3 regions of the Bilifractor sp. LCP21S3_F8 genome follow, and region 2 is predicted to be linked to each of the others. Evidence: predicted binding sites of a transcription regulator. Region 2 holds the regulator's gene; each other region holds the start of a gene.
The links. The regulator HrcA, encoded in region 2, represses chaperone genes, less so after heat shock. The targets are predictions, from matches to a motif close to TGTTAGCACTCNNNNNNNNNGAGTGCTAACA.

Region 1: the regulator HrcA is predicted to act here: its motif matches at 3,694-3,724, upstream of ACTQ3A_RS06405 (Hsp20/alpha crystallin family protein).
Region 3: the regulator HrcA is predicted to act here: its motif matches at 3,503-3,533, upstream of ACTQ3A_RS00145 (Hsp20/alpha crystallin family protein).

What each region holds. Positions count from the first base shown of each region.
Region 1 is NZ_JBQKIK010000009.1:89,811-95,488, reverse strand. Features, by position in the region: gene trmB (tRNA (guanosine(46)-N7)-methyltransferase TrmB) at 523-1,284, shown strand; gene ACTQ3A_RS06410 (DnaJ C-terminal domain-containing protein) at 1,557-2,675, opposite strand; gene ACTQ3A_RS06405 (Hsp20/alpha crystallin family protein) at 3,053-3,475, opposite strand; gene trxA (thioredoxin) at 3,841-4,221, opposite strand; gene ACTQ3A_RS06395 (hypothetical protein) at 4,474-4,734, shown strand; gene ACTQ3A_RS06390 (L,D-transpeptidase family protein) at 4,709-5,678, shown strand, end outside.
Region 2 is NZ_JBQKIK010000005.1:75,781-81,458, forward strand. Features, by position in the region: gene dnaK (molecular chaperone DnaK) at 1-1,135, opposite strand, end outside; gene grpE (nucleotide exchange factor GrpE) at 1,174-1,851, opposite strand; gene hrcA (heat-inducible transcriptional repressor HrcA) at 2,033-3,127, opposite strand; gene ACTQ3A_RS03980 (cupin domain-containing protein) at 3,711-4,070, opposite strand; gene ACTQ3A_RS03985 (deoxycytidylate deaminase) at 4,167-4,655, opposite strand; gene upp (uracil phosphoribosyltransferase) at 4,787-5,416, opposite strand; gene rpiB (ribose 5-phosphate isomerase B) at 5,615-5,678, opposite strand, start outside.
Region 3 is NZ_JBQKIK010000001.1:30,803-36,480, reverse strand. Features, by position in the region: gene ACTQ3A_RS00165 (glycosyltransferase family 2 protein) at 1-230, opposite strand, end outside; gene mutY (A/G-specific adenine glycosylase) at 604-1,833, opposite strand; gene ACTQ3A_RS00155 (HAD family hydrolase) at 2,220-3,098, shown strand; gene ACTQ3A_RS00150 (TIGR03905 family TSCPD domain-containing protein) at 3,167-3,424, shown strand; gene ACTQ3A_RS00145 (Hsp20/alpha crystallin family protein) at 3,749-4,180, shown strand; gene ACTQ3A_RS00140 (AraC family transcriptional regulator) at 4,347-5,357, opposite strand; gene ACTQ3A_RS00135 (glycoside hydrolase family 25 protein) at 5,375-5,678, opposite strand, start outside.

The sequences.
Region 1 (5,678 bases), on a different contig from region 2:
CGTGAACAGATGTTTTGTGAACAATCTCCAAAATATCCAAAATCCGGAAAAACCCGTGAAAAAGCCTTGACTTTTCTATAGTGAAACTATTAGATTCCCTATCTCTGAATTGTGTGGTGATCCTCAAAAAAATCTGACAAAATATGGAATCGTTTCTGTAATTCGTACATATACATGGTGTCGCTCTTTTGAAAACGGGTACGTCCGAAGGTTCACACACATGTAATTTGTACATATATATGGGGCTATATGGAGTGTATATGGAGTCACCTCCCGGCTGGAGAACTGTGACAGGGCTGGATTGTGCGGCGGGGTTCGCCGGGAGAACCAGATGATTCGATGCAGGGCAGGTGGATGCCGGATGGGGATAAAGCGGGTGTGGATAAAGATGAAACAGATCAAGACGAAGCAGATAAAGGTGAAGCAGACAATGGTGAAGCAGATAAGGTGAAGCAGATAAGATGAAGCAGATAAAGGTGAAGCTGATGAAGCGGATACAGAGGATAATGGAGGAGAAAATAGATGAGCAGGCTGCGTAATATACCGGGTGCTGCGGATGTGATTCGCAGCAGTGAGTACTGCATACAGAATCCGGAGAATTTCCGTGGCAGGTGGGACGGTGTTTTTGAGAAGAAACAGCCGCTGTATATTGAGATCGGGATGGGAAAGGGACATTTTCTGATGGATATGGCGGAGGCGTACCCGGACCGCAATTTTATCGGAATCGAGATGTATGACAGCGTTCTGTTCCGGGCGGTTCAGAAGGCGGAGATGCGAGCGAGAATTCGGGCAGGAGCAGATCCGGAGAATGTTCATGGCCTATCCGCAGATGTGAAGGAAAGGCCGGGGTTGATGAGGAACTGCAATTTTCGTTTTCTCCGGATGGACGCAAGACAACTGACAGAGGTATTTGGAGAGGGGGAGGTCGACGGGATCTATCTGAATTTTTCGGATCCGTGGCCGAAGGACCGTCACGCGGGGAGACGTCTGACATCGTCCGGATTTCTGAAACTTTACGAGAAAATCATGAGCAGGGAAGCACGGCTGGAATTCAAAACCGATAACCGGCAGCTCTTTGATTTTTCGCTGGAAGAGATTCGTGAAAACGGCTGGAAGCTTCTGCAGTATACCTTTGATCTTCACAATGACCCGGAGATGAATCAGGGAAATATCATGACGGAATATGAGAAAAAATTCTCAGCCAGAGGAAACCGGATCTGTAAGCTCATCGCAGTGCCCCGGAAAGAGAAAAACTCTGAATGCGACAGAAAGATCCGGGTGTAACGGAAAGATCCGGGTGTAATGGAAAGGTCCGGGTGTAACGGAAAGATCCGGGTGTAACGTAAAGAAGATCCGGGTGTATCTTCGAGGAGTAAAAGCGAGATAAAACACGCTGCGCGAGTTTTATCTCGCTATCGCGACGCTCGCCGCACACGAATACTTCGCATTCAGCTGCGGCTCACTGTTCGCGTAAATTAAAGGAGACAGGACGGATGCGGATCCGGTCTGTCTCCTTTGTTCTTTGTGCATGGTCAGATTTGTTCCTGCGGGTTGGATTAGTCACCGGAAGCGGCTGTGCCGCTTCGGTTCTCCGCGGCCTGATATGCCTTCAGTGCTTTCTGTTCTTCGCGCGTGAGAACCTTTGGAACCGCAATCTCAATCGTGACATATTCATCCCCGCAGACGCCTTTCATATCTTTTACGCCTTTGCCTTTCAATCTGATCTTGCTTCCGGACTGTGTGCCCTTCGGAATTCTGCACACGACTCTTCCGTTGAGTACGGGAACCTCGGTCTCGCCGCCGAAGACTGCTGTCGTGTATGGAATCTTTGCGGTTGTATACAAATCATTTCCCTTACGCTCGAATCCGGGCATATTCTGAACATTAACCTTGATGATCAGATCACCACTGGCACCATTCGGTTTCTGATGGCCCTTACCTCTCAGACGTATGGATTTGCCATCTTCGATGCCTGCCGGTATGCGGATCTCCAGAGTGCTTACATGGCCATCCGGGGAAGAAAGCTGTACCTTCCGGCTGCATCCGTTGACCGCATCCATGAAGCCGATGGTGATTTCTGAATGAAGGTCGTAGTCGGCATTGTCCATGCCTTCATAAAATCCACCGGTTCCGTCCTGTCCAAAGCCGCTGAACCCTGATCCGGATGAGTAACCTTCAGAGGCACGGCCGTGTCTGAAGGAGTCTCCGGTTTTGCCATGAAACATATTTCCGAACATCTGGCCGAAGATGTCATCTGCGCCATCTCCGTTAAAATGGAAGGACTGATATTTCCTGCCATCCGGGCCGTAGGATTGATAACTATAGCTCGTTCCGCCGTTTCCCCCTGTGAAGTTGCGGAAGAAATCCTCAGCTCCGGCCCTGCCGCCGCCAAAATCGCTTCTGCCGCCGTACGCATCATATGCCTCTTCATATTTTTTCGGATCCATGCCATTCTCAAATGCAGCCATGCCACACTTATCATAGATCCGCTTCTTTTCAGGATCGCTGAGGACAGCATACGCTTCATTGACCTCCTGGAATTTCTTCTCGGCCATTTTATCGCCGGGATTCATATCCGGGTGATAGCGCTTTGCCAGCTGACGGAAGGCTTTCTTGATCGCGTTCTCATCAGCTCCTTTGGGAAGACCAAGCACCTCGTAAAAATCCTTCTTCATAATTATCTCACCTTCTTCCTCTCCTGGATTTCATACCCCTTCTGTTTAATGCTATGCTCATATATTATACGCCTCTGATTGTTTATTCCCTCGGTTCATCGTGATGCGGCTGTGATATATTGCCTCATGCCTGCATGGATGAAAATTTTATTCTGTATTCTCAAAAAGCTGTCACGCCGACTGAATCTCTCAGTGACATGACAGCTTATAAATTTACGCGAACAGTGAGCCGCAGCCGAATGCGAAGTATTCGTGTGCGGCGAGCGTCGCGATAGCGAGATAAAACTCGCGCAGCGTGTTTTATCTCGTTTCCTTGATTTCCGGGTGTCGCTTGACCCTGTCTGACACTGCTTTCAGCTGTCTGAACGGATCAGTTATCAGCCTATCGCAATCTTCTTCGGTTCAGGAGTCTGCGGTTCTTTCTTTGCAATATGAATATTCAGAACGCCGTTGTCGAATTTTGCCGTGATGTCGTTCTCGGAAACATCATCGCCGACATAGAAACTGCGCTCCATATTCCCGCTGTATCTCTCGATCCGAACGATTTTGCCGTCCTTTTCCTTCTCGTCCTTTTCCTTGGAATCCTTCACGGCCTTTATATTCAAAACACCCTCATTCAGGCTCAGGGAAATATTCTCTTTGCGGAATCCGGGAAGCTCAACCGTAAAGTCATAGCCCTTTTCGTCTTCCCTGATGTCTGTCTTCATCACTCCATTTTCCTCAAAAAACGGTGCCTGGAAGAAATCATCTGTCCAATCATTTACAAAATCATTTCTGAAAATACTTGGCATATACATCATAAGTCATTCCTCCTTCTGCTCATTCGTTCCGTTTCGAAAATGCCTGTTTCTCTGAATGAGTTCATGTAATTTCACATTTATTTTCTAACAGAAGAGCTGCAGTGGATTCCTTGCGGCACTTCTCAGAATCGGATGATTTTTCTTCATCCCCCTCTCAGCCACTATGCTGTTTGGATTATCATCTGCTTTCTTCTGACATTATGTATACTAGCACCGGTTATTAGCACTGTCAATAGGTGAGTGCTAATTTTTTTAAAAAACTTTTTCAGACATCCATCACAGCTTGTTTGTGGCCGTGAAGCCTGAGACAAAAAAACGCCGGACTGTGATGATCACAGTCCGGCAAAAGTTCCAGATCCGACTTATTATTTATTCCTGTCGATGATTGCCTCAAAGCTCTCAGAGTCTCTTGCGCCGACCACCTGATCGACCTTCTGGCCGTCCTTAATGAATACGAAGTTCGGGATGCTCTGTACGCCGAATTTTGCAGCGACATCCGGATTATTGTCTACGTTGATCTTTACAAACTTGACATCATCATAATCCTCGGAGAGGCTGTCCATAACGGGAGCCATCATTTTGCAGGGACCGCACCAGTCCGCGTACATATCTACAACGACAAGACCCTTTGCCTGCATTACCTCCGCGTCGAAATCGTTCTGATTGATCATTTTCACCATGGTGTTATTCCTCCTGTGGTTTATCTGTATTCGCTGATAAGTTTTTGTATTGCCTGTATTGAACAATTACAATGTATCACAAAATTAAATTGCGCGCAAGCGTTTTTTTTAAAATCGTATCGGGTATTTTGCGCGTGCATACTTTCCATATAAACACACAGCGAAACTGCGAATGGAAAAGGTTTCATTTGTGTATTTAAGATATGATGTTGATGTTGCGATCGTTGAATTATTGAAAAAGAAAGTTCATGACACGGGATTGACATAGTGTGTACTACACTGTATAGTACACACTATATAATAACAATTAAAGGTACATTGAGAAATACATTATGTATAAAAAGTGTCTACAGGATAGACGGGAAGGCTGAAGAGATTTATAATATTGAAAATACGTGTTTCAGGACGGAATACAGAAAGACCCTGAAGCTGGTGAGACCTGCAGAAGATAGAATATTCTTTATTTATTTTATAAGGAATAGTTTTATAAAGAATAGTTTTATTAAAGAAGAGCTTTATAAAGAAGAGTTCGGAACGGATAAGAGGAATTCGTATGGGGACAAACAAAAGGAAATCTGAAGGACGGTATCGCAGACTGGTTCTCCCGCTTGTGTGTCTGATCGCAGCGATAGGAATTTTGTGTGGTCTGTTCGTTATCGGAGGAAAGGGAGCGGGGAGCTCCAATCACAATCATAAATCTATTGGAAGCGTGGCGGCTCTTTCTGTTGAAGCTTCGGACACACAATCGGCGGATTCGGAAGAGACAGAGCTGAAGAAAACACCTGGTGAGGACTACAGTCTTACCGTGAAATTCCGGAACGGACAGGAAGTAATCCGGGGTGTTTTCACAGACAGGGTGAGTTCGGATGCGGACAGCACGGATGAGTCGGAGCAGCGCACCGTTACAACTCCAAACGGTGATTTTCTCTACAAGGTGTCGGACCTCCAGAACATGGTGAACAACTTTCCGGAGATGCAGGATGCCAATATGACGCAGCCGGTCAACGCAAGAATCGAGAAAACGGACAGTGGATTTGCAATTGTACCTCAGTCGGACGGCACGGTACTGGATAAGGGAGCAGTTTTGCGCGCGGTGGAGAGCGCGGTGTCCGGCTGTCAGAAGGAACTGGATCTAACGACAACAGACGGAATCTATCAGAACGCGGAGATTTCTGCGGACAATGAAGCTCTGAATCAGCAGCTCGCTGCCCTGAATCAGGCGGTCAGCGCAAGCATCACGTATACCCTTCCGACATCTACACGCACACTTGACGGATCAACGACGGTGAACTGGCTGACGCAGAATGCGGATGGCTCCTGGACGAAGGACGACGCGGCATGGAACCAGCATATCGCGGATTATGTGGCTCAGCTGGCGGCGGATACCGACACGGTCAACGCTGATCGGACCTTCCATGCAACTGGAATCGGGGACGTCACCATCAAGGGTACCGGGTACTACGGCTACGAGGTGAACCAGTCAGCAGAAATATCTCAGCTGACCGACGAACTGAACAGCGGGG
Region 2 (5,678 bases):
CTCCCATGGTCTCAATGGAAAGGGTCAGCGGTGTGACATCGAGCAGAAGCACGTCTCCGGCTCCAGCATCTCCGGCCAGCTTGCCTCCCTGAATCGATGCGCCGATTGCCACGCACTCATCCGGGTTCAGGTTCTTGCTCGGCTCATGTCCGGTCAGCTGTCTTACCTTGTCCTGTACCGCCGGGATACGTGTGGAACCGCCGACCAGAAGAACCTTCGCAAGGTCAGATGCGGTAAGTCCCGCGTCGTTCAGAGCGGTTCTTACCGGCTCCGCGGTCGCTTCCACAAGATCTGCGGTCAGCTCGTCGAATTTTGCCTTTGTCAGGTTGAGATCCAGATGCTTTGCGCCGTCCGCCGTAGCGGTGATGAACGGAAGGTTGATGTTCGTGGTGGTCGCGCTGGAAAGCTCGATCTTTGCCTTCTCTGCCGCCTCACGGATTCTCTGCATCGCCATCCTGTCGCCGGAGAGGTCGATGCCTTCCTGCTTCTTGAATTCACTTACGATATAATCGGCAACTCTCTTATCAAAGTCGTCGCCGCCCAGATGGTTATTGCCGGCGGTAGCCAGTACCTCGATGACGCCGTCGCCGATCTCGATGATGGACACATCGAAGGTGCCGCCGCCGAGATCGTATACCATAACCTTCTGCTCTTTCTCATTGTCCAGGCCGTAAGCCAGCGCTGCCGCTGTCGGCTCGTTGATGATACGCTTTACATCAAGTCCGGCAATCTTGCCGGCGTCCTTTGTTGCCTGACGCTGTGCGTCATTGAAATATGCCGGGCAGGTGATGACAGCCTCTGTGACCTTTTCTCCCAGATAGCCTTCCGCGTCACTCTTCAGCTTCTGCAGAATCATTGCGGAGATCTCCTGCGGAGTATAGCTCTTGCCGTCAATGGTAACTCTGTAATCGGAGCCCATGTGACGCTTGATCGATGAAATTGTGTGATCCGCGTTTGTAACTGCCTGACGCTTTGCCGGCTCACCTACCAGACGCTCTCCTGTCTTTGTGAACGCGACAACGGACGGGGTCGTACGGCTTCCTTCCGCATTCGCGATAACGGTGGGTTTTCCACCTTCCATAACGGCTACACAGCTGTTTGTAGTACCAAGGTCAATACCGATAATTTTTCCCATTCTATTTTCCTCCTGATCGGATCTGTTTTTCTGTAATGTCAGTTGGCCACCTTCACCATACTGTGACGAACCACAACATCCTTGTACTTATATCCCTTCTGAAGCTCCTGTGTGATGATGTTTTCACCGACATCCGGGTTGTCCTCATGCATCACCGCATTATGAAGATTCGGATCAAACTCGGCGCCCTCCGCCTCGATGGTCTCAACGCCCATATCTGTCAGGATCTTCGTCATCTGCTTGTAAATCTTGTTCATCCCCTGAACGAACGAATCCGACTCATCCGCTCCGGCAAGTCCTCTTTCAAAATTATCGACAACCGGAAGGATCTTCTCGATAACATCTCTCGCGCCCATATCGAACATCTCGGATTTTTCTCTCTCCGTGCGCTTGCGGAAATTGTCGAACTCAGCCATCTGACGCTGCAGTCTGTCGGTGAGTTCTTCAATCTTCTCATCCTTCTTGTCCTTTTTTATCTTTTTCCCGGAACCGGATCCTTTCGCATTATCACCATTTTCCACAGAGCCGGCGCTTTTCGCCTCATCCTGCTTCTCTTTGGGATCAGATTTCCCGGCTTCATTCTGCCTTGCCTTCTCTTTGGTCTGATCCGCGGCTTTTCCGTTACGAACTCCGTCTTCCTTTTCTGTCTTCTCTTCCTTCATCGTATCTGCTTCTGCTGTACGTTTCTCTGTATCTTTTGCATTTTCTTCGTTCATATGATTATCCTTCTTCATGGCTTTTTTTCTCTCTGCTTCCGGGTCTGCCCCGTCGGCGCCCCGCCTGCTGTTATTCACGTCTGCCATGTCTGTCCCGCCTTTCTGTTTTATTGCTTCTAAATCTAATGTGAATCTCCGCATGGATTAATCACTTCTTCGTGTACTCCCGGATCCCGGTCTGCTAGGACTCTGTGCTGTCATCGATAATGTCATGATCGGACGAGGTCTCGAGCTTGGCGTCTCCGTTTCCGAAGAGAGCATTCATCTGTGATTTCAGCTGCTTCAGATTTTCTACTACTTTCTTATAATCCATTCTCCGAGGGCCTACAATAGCGACCGTTCCCTTCATCCCGTTTCCAAGATTGTAGTTTGCGGTGACAACGGAGCAGTCCTTCATGCCCTGAATCGGGGATTCGTTCCCGATATAGGCGGTGATCCCGTTCGAGGCTTCCTCGCCCGGAGCCGTCTCGCGGATCATCTCAGCCAGTTCCTTCTTATCTCCGAACGCGGTCATCAGCTCCTTGGCTTTTTTCGAATCCGCAAGTTCCGGATAGTCGAAAATATTTGTCGCACCGCTCAGATAGATCGGCATGTCCTCCTCTCCCGGCTGTATGGTCTCTGCCACTGCATCGATCACACTGCTGATGACTTCGCTATGAATGCCTGCCTGCTGCTTCATCCGAGTGATCATGTCCAGATTGATCTCGCCGATTGTCTTTCCGTTCAGCTCGTTGTTCAGAAGCAGATTCAGTTTCAGAATATCGTCTTCATCAATAGATTCCTTGAGGTCAATCATCTGGTTTTTGACCAGATTCCCCTGTGCAACCACTACCGCAAGAAGCTGTTTCTCATTGATCCGGGACAACTGAATGAACTTCAATGAGTTCTGATGATACGACGGTCCCGCAATCATTGTCGCATAATTGGTGTTCTGTGCCAGCACATCCACGACCTGCTTCAGTACCTTTTCCATACGATCCGTTTTCTGAATCATCAGCGTCTGTGCTTCGGCATCCTGATTTGTTTTCTGTATCAGCTCGTTTACATAAAGCCGATATCCCTTATCGGAGGGAATCCGTCCGGACGAAGTATGCGGCTGAATAATATACCCCATTTCCTCCAGATCCGACATCTCATTTCGGATGGTCGCGGAGCTTAGATTCAGGTCTGTGTATTTGGAAATTGTCCGTGATCCGACAGGCTCTCCCGTCTCCAGGTATGTCTGGATAATAGCCTTTAGAATCGTCTTTTTTCGTTCATCCAAATCTTCTCCCACTCCTTGGCTCCTTTCTTCCTTCTGAGGATTGATCTCCGGCAGGATCGTTCCCCTTGCCGGTTTGTCAGCACTCTGAATTGCAGAGTGCTAACGCCTATGTTTCATAAGATAGCACTGCATTATTTTTTTGTCAACTACTTTTGCTGTCACGCGTTGAATGCGGTGAATGCTCCTTTTGCTGTTGCGCGGTGAATTGAGCGCGGCGCTAATGGCAAATTATTTTCGGGTTAATTCTTATGGCAATTCATCGCAAAAAATATTTGAACAATCCTCCGAAAGGAATGACCTATCAGAAAATCCAACACTTCGCATTCGGCTGCGGCTCACTGTTCGCGTAAAAAAAACAGGCCGTCACAGTTCCCTGTCTGCTCCAGCCTGCTGCCTGTCGGCATATAATACCGCGCAAGAGCGCAGCTTTATCCTTTGTAATGCTTCTATTAATAAACATCAGGGACTTGTCACTGCTTAGTATGGCTAAAATGTCAGGGACTTGTCACTGCTTAGTATGTAGTATGGCATGTGTCCCTCGCCATATGTCACGTGTCAGATGTCCTTCGCCGCACTGACCACGTATCTGTTCCTGTCAGTCGTTCAGATACCCGGCTTCATTGTAGATCAATGCCATGAACTCCAGATCATCGTCCGAATTGTTCTCCATGCTGTGATACTGTCCGACCTCAATCACGCAGACGTCTCCGGCTGACACATGATAAATCCTGTGGTCATTATCAATAAAATCACCGTGGCCCTTCAGAATATAGTAAGGCTCCGTGTCATGTACATGCTGATGCCAGCCTACGCTTGCGCCTGGCGGAAGTGTAACCTTTGCGTACATCCTTCCATGCCCCATAAGTTCCTCCCTGGACACAATATGGGAAACCTTTGCTCTTCCTCTTCCTCCTGCAAGGCCATCTACATAAGTAACGTTCTCTTTACGGACCATTTCCTGTCTCCTCCTGTCTGGTTTTTAAAGCCGATGCACTTGTCCTTATCCTGAATATTGAACCCTGACCTGTATGTGTTGACATTCTGTTTTTTCTCAGACACGGATTGTGAGTATCCTGCCCGAGGAGTTATATTTTTCAAACTCTACTCCAGCTGCCTGAAACATCATTTTCGATGCAATGACGGAAGGTGTTTTGTCATACTTGTCGTCATCATAGATAACCTTCCGGATTCCCGCCTGGATAATTGCCTTCGCACATTCATTACACGGGAAAAGCGAGACATACAGCTTTGCCCCTTCGAGACTTCCGCCCCGGTAATTCAGGATCGCGTTCAGCTCGCTGTGCGTCACGTAGACATACTTTGTCTTCAGCGGATCCTCGTTGCTTCTGGCCCACGGAAAGGCATCATCGGAGCAGCCTCTTGGAAATCCATTATAGCCGATGGAAAGAATCTTGTTGTCCTGGCTCACGATACAGCATCCCACCTGAGAATTCGGATCCTTGGAACGCATGCCTGCCAGCTTGGCAACTGCCATAAAATACTCATCCCAGGAAATATAGTCTTTTCTCTTATCTGACATCGTTCCTCCAGCATTCTGTGTATAAGCCCTTCGAAAACGCAGACAGATCGCCTGTAGGATCGCAAGTGTACGAAGCATGGGCAATCCGCAGCTTATACCGTGTGTATCCCCGTTCACAACATGTCGGCGCTTTACTTTGTTCCGAAAATTCTGTCTCCCGCATCGCCGAGTCCGGGCACAATGTATCCTTGTTCATTCAGATGATCGTCCAGCGCGCCTACCACGATGGATACATCCGGATGTTCCTTCTTCAGGCGCTCCAGTCCCTGCGGTGCCGCAATGATACAGAGAAAATGAATTTTCTGGCATCCATGCTTTTTCAGCTGGCGAATCGCGTCACAGGCAGAGCCTCCGGTCGCCAGCATCGGATCTACCACAAAAACCTCACGTTCTTCAATGTCGGAGGGGAGCTTGCAGTAATACTCCACCGGCTGAAGGGATTCCGGATCTCTGTACATGCCGATGTGTCCGACCTTTGCGGCGGGGATCAGCGTCTGGATACCGGAAACCATTCCCAGACCCGCACGAAGAATCGGTACGATGGCCAGCTTCTTGCCGGCCAGTCTCTGAACGGTTGTTTTTGTGATCGGTGTCTGAATCTCTACGTCCTCAAGAGGAATACTGCGTGTTGACTCATAGCACTCCAGCATGGCAATCTCGGAGATAATCTCGCGAAATTCCTTGGTTCCCGTACTTTCCTCGCGGATGATTCCGATTTTATGCTTGATCAGCGGATGATCCATAATAATTACTTTTCCCATTTTTCTTCCTTTCCACTCATATAACTGCAAGACACAGGTTCCTCACAAACGATCTGTCTCCGTCCGGACACAGGTGCAGCATTCTCCGGCGAATTACCGCTTCCTTCCGGCATCCCGGTCCTTTGCATTACTGTTTCCACGAGTTGTGCCTCTGCAACATGCAGCGGGCTCTCTTCCGGCAATCCGATTTTCGCCTCGTTACTGTTCCTCTTCAATCTTACGGATCCTTCGGATATGTCTCTCCCCCTCCGAGAACGGTGTG
Region 3 (5,678 bases), on a different contig from region 2:
CCGGTATTGACAGCCCCGCCGTGACCTTTATTCTCCTGATGAATAGCCCGGACAATCGTCGGATATTTTTCCTGATATTCATCCGCGATCTCGGCTGTCCGATCCTTCGTCGATCCGTCATCAACGATCAGAATCTCAACATCCTCACCTCCGGTAAGGAGAGATTCAATGCACTTTCTCATGTAGCTTTCGGAATTGTAACATGGTACAGTAACGCTGAGTAACTTCATCTTCCCGTTAAACCTTTCTTTCAATTCGGCAGAATATACCGTTTCTATAATGCCACAAGACCTGTCAAATTGCAATCTCGCATATCCTTGCCCGATCACACAGGCTGTTCTCCGCACATCATCCTTCACGCCGTCTGCTGTTTTCGCCTGCCCCTCCGGCCATTCCATTTTACGCAAACATCCGCTCACGCCGTCTTCCCGTCTGTTTCCGGCACGCTTGCGTGAGCAGATGGTATCGGATCTTTGAGGCTCCGTTTCGGTGGTCGCCTGTTTCCGGCACGGTTTCGTGAGCAGAGACAGATAATATATAAATGCCACTATGCAGATGCAGTTTTTTCCTGACAGAAGACCTGACGGGCTGATTCCCATGGATTTATCTCTTTTGCAATCCGGCGCTCCCGGCATTCTCTGCTCTGTTCAGATTCAGTGCGTCCGCATAGGCCTTGTAGGCGGAGGGAACAGCATACTTTCTTCTTATTTCATCAATCTCCGCAAAAAACAGACCGGCTCCCGCTTTCTTGTCAGAAGTCTCGTCTGCCCCCACGGACAGGCGATCCGGAAAAGAGCCGACCCGGATCTCATATCCTCTCATCTGCCACTCAATATGCGAAAAAATATGTCTGCTGTCTGCCAGTCTCCTAATATAAAGAGCCGGCAGTCCCAGCTCCTTCACCTTGTTCAGCGCCTCCTCTTCGCTAAGGCTCCCCTCAAGGTTCGGAAACTCATACAATCCTGCAAGCAGCCCCTTCTCCGGCCTTCGGTTCAGAAGTACCCTGTCTCCGTCCCGCACCACAAGGATCGTCCGGTTCTCCATCCGGCGAGGCTTTTTTTCAGACTTTACGGGAAAATCCATCTCCCGCCCCTGTTCATGCGCTTTGCACCACTTTACAAGCGGACACTCTGCGCATTTCGGCACCCCCTTCGGCAGACAAATTGTCGCTCCCAGGTCCATCATGCCCTGGTTGAAGTCCCCGGGTGTAATCGGATTCTCTGCTGTGCTGCCAGATAACTCCAGCTTCATCACCCCTGTCAGACTGTCTTCAATCTCTTTGCGGTATTTCTGCCTTGTGATGTCAGAGGAATCTGCCAGTACCCGGGTTATTACCCGGAGTACATTCCCATCTACTGCCGCCTGCGGCTTTCCGAATGCAATCGAAGCGATTGCTCCGGCTGTGTAGTCTCCGACCCCTTTAAGGGTTTTCAGTGTCTTCACGTCGTCCGGAATCTTTCCTCCGAAATCATTCATGATCTGGATTGCGGCTTTCTGCATATTCCGGACTCTGCTGTAATACCCGAGGCCCTCCCACAGCTTCATGAGGCGGTCCTCTGGGCAGCACGCAAGGTCTCTGACCGTGGGAAGCGCAAGCAGAAATTTAGTGTAATACTCCTTCACTGCCTCCACCCGGGTCTGCTGAAGCATAATCTCCGATATCCATGTGTGATACGGATTTTTCTCCCTTCTCCAGGGAAGATCTCTCCTGTTCTTCTGATACCATCTGCCCAGAGGAAGTATAATCCGCCGCATCTCCCCGAACCTGTCCTCCGAGACTTTTTTCTTCAAACTCAGTTCCTCCGGAATCACATTCTCTGAGTTCCTGTCCACTGAAAATTCCTCCGATTCTGCTGTCTTCTGATTTTCTACCCTCTGATTATCCACATTGTTTTACCTGGCAGTTATACACGATATTCTCCGAGGCATCTTCGAGTCATTATAACAGACTCAATGTAAATCGAACAGATACTCCGAACCACTCAGGGCGATACACCAGTCTGGACAGCAATAAAGATTGGCACCTGCCGCATAAGCTATATCCCTAATCCCCAATCTGGACGGCAATAAAGATTGACACCTGTCGCATAACCTATATACAATAGGAAAAGCAGCTCCACTTCCCGTCAGGCGCGGCCATCCGCTTCTGCCTGAATACCGGTGACACAGATATCCGGAAGCTGCAGCAGAAGACAAGAGTCAAACAGAAAAGAGGTTATATGAACAAACTGCAGACAGACGGAATCATCTTCGATGTTGACGGCACGCTTTGGGATACCACGCCGATTGTTGCCGAGGCATGGAATACCGTGCTGGATTCTATGAACCGGGACTACCGCTCCCGTCATCTCCCTCCCCTTCATCTGATTCACCCGGAGGGCGGAGGTTCAGGCTCGCGGATTGTAAGCGAAGATCTGCGACGTGAATTCGGAAAGCCGCTCGAGACTATCGCCAAGGATCTGCTTCCGGATCTTCCCGATGCAGAAAAGGCTGATCTCCTTCGTCAATGGTATGATGCCGAGGAAATTGCAATCGACCGCAACCCTCCCGAGCCTTATGACGGACTGGAACGAACTCTTCAGACTCTCACGGGAATCGACCCCCGGAAATCCGGAGAATCGGAAGCCGGTCTGCCCCGCACAAAAGCCTCGCATCAGCTGCCACCAGGTATTCCCTGCTTCATCGTCAGTAATTGCCAGAGCGGTTATATTGAGCAGTTTCTCCGGCTGACCGGTCTTGGCTGCTATATCACGGATCATCTCTGTCCCGGAGACACAGACAGACTTAAGGCGTATAATATCTATCGCATTGCTTCTGAATATCATCTTCAGAACGCTCTTTACATCGGCGATATTCAGGCGGACTTTGACGCGACAAGGGAGGCGGACCGTCTCCTGAAGAAAGAGGCCCGGCAGAAACAGGAAAACGGATGTTTTGATTCATCGCGCAATGATTGCAAAGTCCCCGATCCCTCCATACGCTTCCTCTGGGCATCCTACGGATTCGGAAGTGTAACAGATCCTGATGGAATCGTCCGGCGAATCTGTGACCTTCCTGATCTGATCATCTCCTCAAAAACGAAGGCAGGTCACATATAAGAGCGCGTGTGAGGCACGCGAAAGAGATAACATAAACATTACACATAAGCACAGAAAGAAGGATTTTTATGCATTACCAGTACAAAACAAAAGGAACCTGTTCCCAGCTCATTGATTTCGACATCAATGACGGCATTCTCACAAATGTACGCTTTACCGGAGGCTGCAACGGAAATCTCTCCGGCATCAGCCGTCTGGTCGAGGGCCGCAAGGCAACTGAAGTCGCAGACATCTTAAAGGGTACAACCTGCGGATTTAAAAACACCTCCTGTCCGGACCAGCTTTCCAGGGCTCTCCTCGAGGCTGTTGAAAACGCCTCGAAATAACCGAAAAGAAGTCTGTTTCGCGCCGGTTCCTGCAGCCGGCGCGATTTTTCACGCGATCATGTTTTATTTTTTAAGAAAAATTAGCACTCGCCACTTGACAGTGCTAGTAACAAGTGTTATAACAAAATTGTTCCAAAAAGAAGGAACTCATAAAACAACAATAAAGAAACAATAAAACAGTGCCAATAAAATAGTACCAATAAAACAACAGCAATAAAACGGCACAAAACAGAAGCAGCACAGAAAGATCGCTTCTATGGAACAGGCTTCCTGAATCGCCGCCTCGTATTACAGAAAATCAAAAACATAAAGGAGGAATGACTTATGTTACTGCCGGAACTTTTTGGAGATACTTTTGATGACTTTATGGATCAGGCATGGAATGGACGTTGGTTCAACGCACCTTCTGCTTCCGCTCACCGCATGAATACAGATATTAAGGAAACAAAGGACAGCTATCAGTTGGAGATGGAACTTCCGGGATACGGAAAAGATGAGGTACACGCCGAGCTTAAAGACGGTTATCTGACGGTCACCGCAGCAAGAAACGAGAATAACGACAAGAAGGATGAAAACGGCAGATATGTACGCCGTGAGCGCTATACCGGCACCGTAACCAGATCCTTCTATGTCGGTGAAAACATCGAACCGGAAGACATACACGCAAAATTTGAAAATGGAATTCTGACTCTCAGTATTCCAAAAGAAGTACCGAAGAAGGAAGAAACAAAAAAGACCATTGCCATCGAAGGATAAAACCATCCTGGTTCTTCTTCACTTCCTCGATGGATAAGACTATTCTGTTCCTTCCTAACTTTCTCACAGAATCATATAGAGTAAAACGGCAGAGCCATCCGAACCGGCATTCCGGTCACGGATGGCTCCTCTCTTTAATAAGTATCGCATCTTAATAAGTATCGTATTAAAGCCGTATCCGTGAGTCTTTCCTGTGCCGGCTCCGGAATTCCTTCGGCGTCATCTGATATCTCTCGCGAAAAATCCTATGAAAATAGCTGTGATTCTCATACCCCACCGCATCAATGATATCATTCACCGGAAGGTCCGTGTCGCAGAGCAGACCTACCGCCTTGTTCAGGCGTTTCCGCTGAAGCAGTTCCTTAAAGTTCACTCCGGATGCCTTCTTAATCATACGGCTCAGCGTATGCGAAGGCAGGCAAAGTCCAGCGCAAAGCTCGGTCAGAGTCGCGGTCCGATAGTTCTGCTCAATATATTGCAGCGAGGTCATGAGTATCATATTCTCATATGAATCCGGTTCCATCGTTCCTGCCTTCGGAACCGCCTCCAGCAGATACAGGAAAATCAGTCCCATCGTGGTCTGATTGATCCGATTCATCCTCTGCAGCAGGAAGGGCTCTCCGCCATTCTCCTTCTGAGAAATCAGCGAATAGATCATGTTTTCGATCAGATTTTGTATCTGAAGCACATCTGCGACCTTGAAATAAAGATACTCTCCCCGTCTCTCATCCTGTCTCAGCGTATTGACGATGAAATCAGCCAGAACGTTGTTTCTTCCGATCATCTCAGAGGCAACATCGAAAAATTCAGGAAGAATCACAAAGTTGATCGCGATATCATTCCTGCCTGCCGGAAGAATCTCATGCCTTGTATACTGATTCAGGAAGAGAAGCTCGCCCCGGCTTACCCGGATCTTTTTGTGGTTGATGATATGCGTCACAGAGCCCTGGCAGATGTACATCACTTCCACATAATTATGCCTGTGCATGGGGAAATGCGCAAACCTTGTATGTGTCCGCACCGTAATCAGCTGACCGGTCTCCAGCAGCTTCGCATAATCAATGGTGAATTCCTCCCCGGAGGCATATAACTTTTTTTCAATTCCGGCTGTACCGTCCAGAATGCGCTGTTCCTCCTCTGTCACTCTGCCAAGCCGGTCCAGAAGTTCCTGATTCATCTATCTTACCTTTTTCTTCATTTGGCCCGGAAAAGAGCTGCAGAACCCGAAGAGGCCACGGCCGCACCTGCAGAGGCTTCCGAACCATCCGTCGGCGTCATTTCGATGTCGAGATCCACGCTTCCGCTGACTCCATCAACCGTCCCCGTATTCGAGTACTGCCATACCCTGAATTTATACGGAGTGCCCGGCGTCGCACTGTAATTGGAAAACCAGACCGGAAGATCATAGAGCTTTGTCATATCCAGAGTAAACGACTCCCAGTGCAGATTCGTATAGAGCATCGGTTCATAGCCAGCATCCACGATTGCGAGGCTAAAG